Regions from separate parts of the Bacillus jepli genome, predicted to be linked through region 2. Evidence: riboswitches for the same ligand, from Rfam matches in the RefSeq annotation. Region 2 holds a riboswitch; each other region holds the start of a gene.
What was found. Region 2 has a riboswitch for lysine ahead of ABC371_RS01375 (transporter substrate-binding domain-containing protein). Riboswitches for the same ligand answer to the same signal wherever they lie in the genome.

Region 1 (3,287 bases), 1.9 Mb from region 2:
AATGACAAAGGGGCTGATCCTCTAAATTTTTGTCCAATTGTAAATTCGAGAATTAGGATTGGTATTCCTGCTGTTAAAATGGCAAATAAGTATGGAAGAAAGAAAGCACCTCCTCCATTTTCATAAGCAACATATGGAAATCTCCATATATTACCCAGGCCAACCGCAGAACCAATAGCTGCTAATACGAAGCCTGCCCGCGTCCCCCACAGTGGACGATTATCCATAAAACAAACCTCCCCTTTTCCACTTTAGTCTATTACCGTGGTAGCCCTTTAGCACTAGACCGAAGTTGGAAATTTTTATATATTCAGATTATTTTCTATAATCTATCTATTAGTATAGCCAGTCTTTAATCCTGTGTCAAAAGTTATTTTAACATTCAAATTATTTTTCATAAAAAAGAGACAAAGGTTCTTTTTCCCTTGTCTCATACATATTATTTAATTTTACAAAGCAAAATTCGAATAGTATTTTATGCCTTTTTCCTGTTCATTATTGTAATGACAAAGATAACAAATAATACGACAGTCGTAAGCAATCCTAATAAAGCATTACCCGTTAGACCTAATACGACATATCCAATTGCTGCGAAAATGGCAGAAGTGATAGCGTATGGAAGTTGGGTCATCACATGATCAATAAGATGACTGCCTGCACCTGTTGATGAAAGAATGGTTGTATCCGAAATTGGCGAACAATGGTCACCAAATACAGAACCAGCTAATACTGCAGCAAGAGCCGGAAGCATTAAATTGATATCTGACGCTGCTACGATATCTCCTGCGATTGGGAGCATCATTCCGAAGGTTCCCCAAGAAGTTCCTGTAGCAAATGCCATGATACCTGCTACAACAAATAGAATGACAGGTAAAAAGGAAATATTGATATTAGACTTTTCAACAAGGCCGGCTAAATATTTACCTGTTTCAATCTGCCCAATTAAGTCCACAATCACCCATGCAAATAATAAAATATAGACAGCTGGAAGCATTGATTTAATTCCTTCAATGATCCCCTTAGGGAGAAGACTTACACTAATTGCTTTTTTTGCATAGACTTGAACAAGGAATAAAAGTAGAGTGATAATAATTCCAATCAGACCGCCATTTAATAAAGACCCTGTAACATCTGTGTTTTCTAAAATTGAAAAAATCGTTACATTGCCTTCTGAAGCTTTATAGCCTGTCCAAAATAAGGAACCGACAGTACCGATTACTAATGCCATAATTGGCCAAACTAAATCTCCTACAGAACCCTTTTCACTTTGAGGCAATTCTTGTTTTAATTCTCCAAGTACTGGCTTTTTGGGATCGATCACCTCTCCAGTAGTCATTGCTCGATTTTCATGAACCTTCATACTTCCAATATTAATATTAAATACTGCAACCGCAAAGACCATTAACATAGCTGATATTACATATAAATTCATGGGAATGATTTGTATAAAAGCAGATAATGGTGAAACCTCAGATATCCCATGAGTTACTAGGATTGGTGCAATGATCGCAATAATATAAGCACCCCAGCTTGAAATCGGTGAAACAACACATATTGGTGCAGACGTTGAATCGATAATATAGGCTAGTTTTGCACGAGAAACCTTGTTCCGATCTGTAATTGGCCTACTCACTTGTCCAACAGCCAACGCATTAAAATAATCATCAATAAAAATAACAATCCCTAAAACAGCAGCTAACAGCTGTGCACCTGTTCTTGTTTTAACCTTTGTTTGAGCCCATTCTCCAAATGCACGGCTTCCTCCAGAGATTGAAATAAAGGCAGTAATAATGCCTAATAGGAATAAAAATAAGATAATATAGACATTCCAGGTATTGAGTGCGCCTTCTGAAACAAAGACCGCTTTAAAGCTATTCCAAATGGTGTAAACGATGTCTTGTAGCCAAGCGCCGATTCCTTCATTAAGTAATACTTTTCCGTGTAAAACGACTGAAGCCGACACAATTCCGACTCCAAGTGAGAGTAAAACTTTCCGTGTTAAGACAACCATAAGAAGAGCAATGATTGGTGGGATAATTGAATAAATAGTTCCAGACATAATAGATCCTCCAAAATTGATAATTCACAGAGGGCTGTTCGTACGTGGTGAAAGAGGTTCTTTTTTCAAATAAAAAGAGAGTAATGATAGAAAATAACTATCATTACCCTCTAGTAATGTTATGTTATCCTCCATCACGATCAGTAGCCCTCCATTATAGATCCGACTCTATAATGACAGTGTTACCCTTTTTCAAGGCAACCCCAACAAAAATAACGTTGACGAGTTCATTTTTGCTTCGGCGAAAAACCCTTTCAACTATGATCCACGTTGTCATCCTCACATAGTTTACTCATAAATTCCGCACCTCTACCTCATCGATCCGATAAGGTGGTATATTCATTTTTGATTTCCTTCTGTAGTATAAAACATTACACTCTATAAATCAATTATTCTAATATAGTATTTTTTGTTAATCCGTTGGAATTTCGATTGAAGGTGAAGAATCACTGCCATTGTTATAGAATTCTGGAACATCGTGCAAGATATTTTGATTGATCACAGGAACAATGGTTTCAATTTCAACCTCGCCTGTTGAAAATGGTAAAATAACCTGCATGGTCACAGTGGCTAAAACATTGTATTGAAACCATCCATTATTAATTCCCCACTCATCAATTCTTCCTTGTGGCGTTGTTTCTCCAAAACCAACCATATGGAATCGAATCGGAATTTCCGGACCCAAATTACCTAAGATGGCATTGTTTGTTGCTTCTCCTATCGGTACTTTAAAAACAAATCCCGTTTGCCCTGTTGCATCATCTTTTTCAAGTTCTAAATTAGGGTATTCCAGTTTATGAATGTCTCCTTGATTTACATACTTTAAGTATTTTTCAATATTTCCTAGGGTCTCTGTCGCCATTTTATTAACAACCTGAGTATTGTAACTAATTACTTTCCCCGTTTCATCTGTTTGGACAATACTTAAGTCCTCTTGAACTAATTCTTCCTCATTTAATTGTTGATTTATCGCATTTTTGATAACCGAAGCAGCTACCTTTTTTGTTTCATTTTCAGCATATGCCATAAGCGCAGGCTCAATCGCTTTATTAATAATAAATAATCCGAGAAACGTCGAGAAGATAAAAAAGACAATGGTTATTAAAAAGACGTAACGAAAAGGCAAGGGCCCTTTCCTTCTTGGATGTATGCGACGTCTGAATTTTGCCAAAAGAAATCCCCCCTTACATGCTATATGTATGCAGGTAAGGGGGGATGTACGATACTT
Region 2 (3,287 bases):
GATGGCTGTCGGTGCTCTTCTTTTCGGATTATGGGCAGATAGGATAGGAAGGAAGAATATATTTATCATCACCTTAGTATTGTTTTCACTTGCGAGTGGATTTTCCGCATTAACAACGTCCCTCTTTTTATTTTTAGTACTTCGCTTTTTTGTTGGGATGGGGCTTGGTGGAGAATTACCCGTTGCTTCAACTCTCGTTTCAGAGAGTGTAGAAGCGAAAGAGCGTGGGCGAGTAGTGGTTCTACTTGAAAGCTTTTGGGCATTTGGTTGGCTCGTTGCAGCACTTATTTCATATTTTGTTATTCCGTCATATGGCTGGCGAATTGCCCTTATTATTAGTGCGGTACCTGCTCTTTATGCGATTTATTTACGACTAAATCTTCCGGACTCTCCAGCGTTTTCACCAAAGAAAGTGGAGAAACGTACGGTTTTCCAAAACGTCCGAGATGTGTGGTCGAAGAAATATGCACGGTCCACATTCGTACTTTGGATGGTATGGTTTACAGTTGTATTTTCATATTATGGTATGTTCCTTTGGTTACCAAGCGTTATGGTAATGAAAGGATTTAGTATGATTCAAAGCTTCGAATATGTATTAATTATGACCCTTGCTCAGCTACCGGGTTATTTTACAGCTGCCTGGCTGATTGAACGGGTGGGCAGAAAGTTTGTACTTGTTACTTATTTGCTAGGAACCGCAGGATCCGCCCTTGTTTTCGGGCAGGCAGAAACGACTGCAGTTCTCATTGTTTCAGGTATCTTTTTATCCTTCTTTAACCTCGGTGCATGGGGGGCTTTATATGCGTACACGCCAGAACAATACCCGGCTGTTATTCGTGGGACAGGTGCTGGTATGGCCGCAGCGATTGGGCGTGTAGGTGGAATTCTTGGACCACTCCTCGTAGGCTCACTCGTTTCTGCAGGTCAATCCATTAGTCTCATTTTTACGCTGTTTTGCATAAGTATTGTGATTGGTGTGATTATACTTGCCTTTTTTGGGAAAGAAACAAAGCAGATTGAATTAACCTAAAAAAAGAGTCATCAAAAGACAATTGACGTAGTTTGCTAGATATTTTAAAAATTTATGGTTGACGGAATTATAGATATTATTGTAGTATAAAAAAACAATCGAATAAGGCCTCACTTTTTCTTAGTGAGGTAGAGGCGCGATATTTAACAGTCCTTAGTGGAGTTTGAGAAGCAGTGATGCTAAGGAGAAGGAAATGTCGCCGAAGTGTGTAATATTCTCACTATTACATGCTGGGTCTGTAGTTAAGAGCTGCAGGACTGTCTCAATAAACCCTCCGTTTATTGAGTTGTGCTATCTCATTTGGGATAAAAGAGAGGACTTTAGGGAAACGATACAGCGACCTGGGTATATCTCAGGTCGTTTTTTTGTGTCGAAATTTTTAAAAAAAATAGGGGGAAATACATCATGAGAAACAAACTATCATTATTCGTCGTTTTATTAGTTACAACCACTCTTTTATTAGCAGGGTGTGGGACAAGCAGTAGTTCTAATTCTGGATCATCTTCAGAGGATCATACATTTAAGGTCGGTCTTGAAGCCGGATATGCGCCATTTAACTGGACTCAAAACGATGATTCTAACGGTGCAGTTAAAATTGAAGGGTCTCAAGAATATGCGGGCGGTTATGATGTAGAAATCGCGAAAAAAGTGGCTGAAGGATTAGGAAAAGAATTAGTGATTGTTAAAACAGAATGGGATGGCCTTGTACCGGCTCTAACATCAGGGAAAATTGATGCGATTATCGCTGGTATGTCACCGACAGCAGAACGTAAAGAAGCAATTGACTTTTCGGACAATTACTATACTTCAAATCTAGTCATGGTTGTGAAGAAAGGCAGCAAGTATGAAAATGCAACCTCTATTCAAGATTTCAAGGGAGCAAAGGTTACAGCTCAATTAAATACATTCCACTATACAGTGATCGATCAAATTGAAGGTGTGGAAAAGAAAACAGCAATGGACAACTTCCCAGCAATGAGAGTGGCGCTTGAATCAGGAATGATTGATGGATACGTTTCAGAACGACCAGAAGGTGTTAGTGCTTCATCTGCAAATGAGAACTTTGTAATGGTAGAGTTTGAAGATGGATTTAAAACATCACCAGATGATACAGCAATCGCTGTTGGACTTCAAAAGGGCAGTGACTTAACAGATAAAATCAATGAAACGTTAGCAGGTATCTCTGAAGAAGAACGTACAAGCATTATGGATTCAGCGATTAAAAATCAACCAGCAGCACAATAAAAAAATACTAGAAACCGGCTGTACCACAACTACAGTCGGTTTTAAAAAGTAAAGGAGGAAGAAAGATGAGTTTTGAGTGGGTCATACGAATTATCACCGAAAACTGGCCAATGTTCCTTCGTGGTGCGGGTGTAACACTATTAATTGCTCTTATTGGGACAATCTTTGGGGCAGTGATTGGATTATTAGCAGGAGTGATCCGAACTATTCCGATGCCTGAACGTGGAGTGAACAAGCTATTTTTAAAAGTCATTAATGCCATCCTCTCCATCTATATTGAATTCTTCCGTGGAACACCGATGATTGTACAAGCGATGGTTATTTATTATGGTTCTGCGTTAGCATTTGGTATAGATATGAATGTTTTTGTTGCAGCGATAATTGTTGTATCGATCAATACAGGCGCCTATATGGCTGAGTATGTTCGTGGTGGGATTGTATCGATTGATAAGGGACAGTTTGAAGCCGCACATGCAATTGGAATGAATCATTTCCAAACGATGTGGAACGTTGTATTACCACAGGTTATTCGTAATATTCTCCCTGCAACAGGTAATCAATTTGTGATAAATATTAAAGATACATCGGTTCTGAATGTGATTTCCGTTACAGAATTATATTTCGTAACAAAATCAATTTCAGGGAATAATTTTAGATATTTTGAATCGTTTTTCGTAGCATGTATGATTTATTTTGTGATGACGTTTATTGTCACTAGAATACTACTATACTTTGAAAAAAAATTAGATGGCTCTGATACCTATACGATGATTGGGAACGATCGACCAGTACAAGTCAATCAACAACAATAGGAAGAAGGAGGAGAGAAAATGGAAAAAATTATTGATATTCAACATTTAAGCAAATCCTTTGGCACTCATGAAGTATTAAAAGATATTGATTTCTCGGTGAATAAAGGAGAAGTTGTCTCCATCATCGGTTCCTCCGGCTCTGGTAAATCAACTCTTCTTCGTTGTATTAATCTATTAGAAAGACCTAGCGGCGGGCAAAT
Region 3 (3,287 bases), 2.2 Mb from region 2:
TTTTAGACCGGATTTATCCATTACGAAAATGTTCAACTCTACCAGATAAGGTTTGCTTGTATTATCATATCGGTCAATGTCTAGCTCCTTGTGTGAACGAAGTATCTGATGAAACAAATAAAAAGATGGTAGACGATATTATTCGCTTTCTAAATGGTGGATATAAAGAGATTAAAGCGGAATTAACAGAAAAAATGATAAAGGCCTCGGAAGAACTTGATTTTGAGAGAGCCAAAGAATACCGCGATCAAATCACAAATATTGAAACAACAATGGAAAAACAGAAGATGACTATGACTGATTTTATCGACCGTGATGTTTTCGGTTATTCCTTTGATAAAGGCTGGATGTGTGTTCAAGTCTTTTTTATTCGTCAAGGTAAATTAATAGAACGGGATGTTTCTTTATTCCCATTTTACAATGAGCCTGAACAAGACTTCTTAACCTTCCTTGGCCAATTCTATTTGAAAGAAAATCATTTTAAACCAAAAGAGGTTTTACTTCCTAGTTCAATTGACCATGAGATTGCGGAGCAATTACTAGAAGTAAATGTTCAACAGCCTAGTCGAGGAAAGAAAAAACAACTAGTAGACTTAGCAACAAAAAATGCTAAAATCGCGTTAACGGAAAAATTTGCTCTCATTGAACGTGATGAAGAGAGAACAATCAAGGCAGTAGAAAACTTAGGCCAACGATTGGGAATATACACACCACATCGAATCGAGGCATTTGATAACTCAAATATCCAAGGAACAGACCCTGTTTCAGCAATGATTGTTTTTACGGATGGAAAACCAGATAAAAAGGAATATAGAAAATATAAAATTAAAACGGTTCAAGGTCCTGATGATTATGAATCAATGCGGGAAGTTGTACGAAGAAGATATAGTCGCGCACTCAAAGAAAACCTTCCATTGCCTGACTTAATCCTCATTGATGGAGGAAAAGGTCATCTCGCTGCAGTAAGGGATATTCTAGAAAATGAGTTAGGATTAGAAATCCCGTTAGCAGGACTTGCGAAGGATGATAAGCATAGGACCTCAGAGTTGTTAATTGGGGAACCACCTGAAATTGTAGAATTACCAAGGAACAGCCAGGAGTTTTATCTACTCCAACGGATTCAAGATGAAGTACACCGATTTGTGATTACCTTTCATCGTCAAGTTCGTGGGAAAAGTGCTTTTCAATCAGTGCTTGATGATATTCCTGGGGTCGGTGAAAAACGAAAGAAAGCAATACTAAAGCATTTTGGCTCAATCAAGAGGTTGAAAGAAGCAAGTATTGAGGAAATTCAGCAAGCGAATATTCCTCGTCCTACTGCTGAAGCCATCTATGAAAAATTAAAAGAATAGTCGTTGCTATTTTAAAAATACTCTGATATAATCCTAACTAATATAATATTACACTTCATTACGTTGAAGTGATGATAGAGGTGCAAGCTTTATCAGTATGCAATAGGAGGGGGATGAGCCCCTATGATGATTGCTGAAAGGAAAGTTTGCCGAAGTGAAAAAGGACTCATACCCTTTTTGGCTGGTCTTATGTTTAAGAGACGTAAGATTGTCAAGATGAATTAATCTTGGAGAGCTATCTCACGGTGTGACACGTTGTTTTTACGTATATCACAGCAATGAGATAATCTCATTGCTGTTTTTTTATTTTATTCAACTAAGGTTTAACCTCAGTTGAATAAAATAAGTGCCTCCGGCGGATGCCACAGATTTTTTAGAGGAAGTTATCGAGCATAGGATCAAAGACTAGGAACGCCACATCCTGTGGCAACGTCTTTGTGACCCACCTCGTGTGGGCCTAAAATCTGGGCGCAAATACGCCAAGGCGCATTTGATTAATTGAAGGAGAGGGTATAAGCATGGGGATCATCGTTCAAAAGTTTGGAGGCACCTCAGTAGGGTCACCGGATAGAATTAAAAATGTTGCTAATCGCGTTATTCAAGAGGTGGAAGCAGGAAACCAAGTTGTGGTTGTTGTATCTGCAATGGGTAAAACAACAGACCAGCTTGTGAGCCTAGCAAATGAAATTACAAGCTCGCCTAGTAAACGCGAGATGGATATGTTGTTAAGTACAGGTGAACAAATAACAATTGCTCTATTATCAATGGCCTTACAGGAACAGGGGCATGAATCTGTATCTTATACAGGCTGGCAGGCTGGCATTGAAACCGAAGCTATACATAGCAATGCCCGTATTGAAAATATTGAAGTTTCAAGAGTAAACGAAAGCTTAAAAGAAGGTAAAATTGTTGTCGTTGCAGGATTCCAAGGGATCAGTAGCTCTGGAGATATAACGACTCTTGGACGAGGTGGTTCTGATACAACCGCAGTTGCACTTGCAGCAGCATTGAATGCTGACAAATGTGATATTTACACAGATGTAACGGGTGTATATACAACAGATCCTCGTGTAGTACCATCTGCTCGTAAACTTCATTCCATTTCTTATGATGAAATGCTGGAGCTTGCGAACCTAGGTGCAGGTGTACTTCACCCACGTGCAGTCGAATTTGCAAAAAACTTTGAAATGCCGCTTGAAGTTCGTTCAAGTATAGAGCTAGAAAATGGAACCGTTATTGAGGAGGAAGTTTCAATGGAAAAGAATCTAGTTGTTAGGGGAATTGCTTTTGAAGACCAAATTACAAGGGTAACCGTTTCTGGATTACCCAATGAACTACACACACTTTCAACCATCTTTGGTACACTCGCAAAGAATGGTCTAAACGTAGATATCATCATTCAAAACCAGACAGATGAAAATCATACAAATATTTCTTTTTCAGTAAAAACTCAAGATTTACGCGATACATTAGCTGTTTTGGAAAATAATAGAGATTTATTAAAATATGAAAGCATCCAACATGAAGATGGGTTAGCGAAGGTATCGATTGTAGGCTCTGGAATGGTTTCAAATCCAGGGGTTGCGGCTGATATGTTCCAGGTACTTGCACAAGAAAACATTGAGGTTAAAATGGTAAGTACATCTGAAATTAAAGTCTCTACAGTTGTCGAACAAGCAAGTATGGTTCGTGCAGTTGAAACTTTACATGATTCGTTTAATTTAGCTGCAGTGGAAGAAGAAAAAGCAAAAGTTAAACTATAAACGAAAAATTAATCAGGGTCGTTCAGAGGAGAGTATTTGCCTTTGGGCGCCCTTTTGAATATAAAAAAACTGCACAAATTGTGCAGGAATTTAGTCTTCGGTAATATCTTTCTGATCCCATTTAACCGTAAAGATGATACTTTGAGCTCGCCTTTTTTGTTGTTCAAAGCTT

Region 1: linked by a shared signal. The riboswitch ahead of ABC371_RS11280 (Na+/H+ antiporter NhaC family protein) and the one ahead of ABC371_RS01375 (transporter substrate-binding domain-containing protein) in region 2 are both predicted to bind lysine.
Region 3: linked by a shared signal. The riboswitch ahead of ABC371_RS12755 (aspartate kinase) and the one ahead of ABC371_RS01375 (transporter substrate-binding domain-containing protein) in region 2 are both predicted to bind lysine.

Annotation. Positions count from the first base shown of each region.
Region 1 is NZ_JBDFMO010000001.1:2,216,114-2,219,400, reverse strand. It holds gene ABC371_RS11285 (sodium-dependent transporter) at 1-227, opposite strand, end outside; gene ABC371_RS11280 (Na+/H+ antiporter NhaC family protein) at 476-2,059, opposite strand; lysine riboswitch at 2,196-2,379, opposite strand; gene yunB (sporulation protein YunB) at 2,472-3,230, opposite strand.
Region 2 is NZ_JBDFMO010000001.1:276,766-280,052, reverse strand. It holds gene ABC371_RS01380 (MFS transporter) at 1-1,030, shown strand, start outside; lysine riboswitch at 1,152-1,332, shown strand; gene ABC371_RS01375 (transporter substrate-binding domain-containing protein) at 1,436-2,275, shown strand; gene ABC371_RS01370 (amino acid ABC transporter permease) at 2,341-3,087, shown strand; gene ABC371_RS01365 (amino acid ABC transporter ATP-binding protein) at 3,106-3,287, shown strand, end outside.
Region 3 is NZ_JBDFMO010000001.1:2,488,942-2,492,228, forward strand. It holds gene uvrC (excinuclease ABC subunit UvrC) at 1-1,352, shown strand, start outside; lysine riboswitch at 1,420-1,598, shown strand; gene ABC371_RS12755 (aspartate kinase) at 1,871-3,115, shown strand; gene ABC371_RS12760 (YslB family protein) at 3,206-3,287, opposite strand, start outside.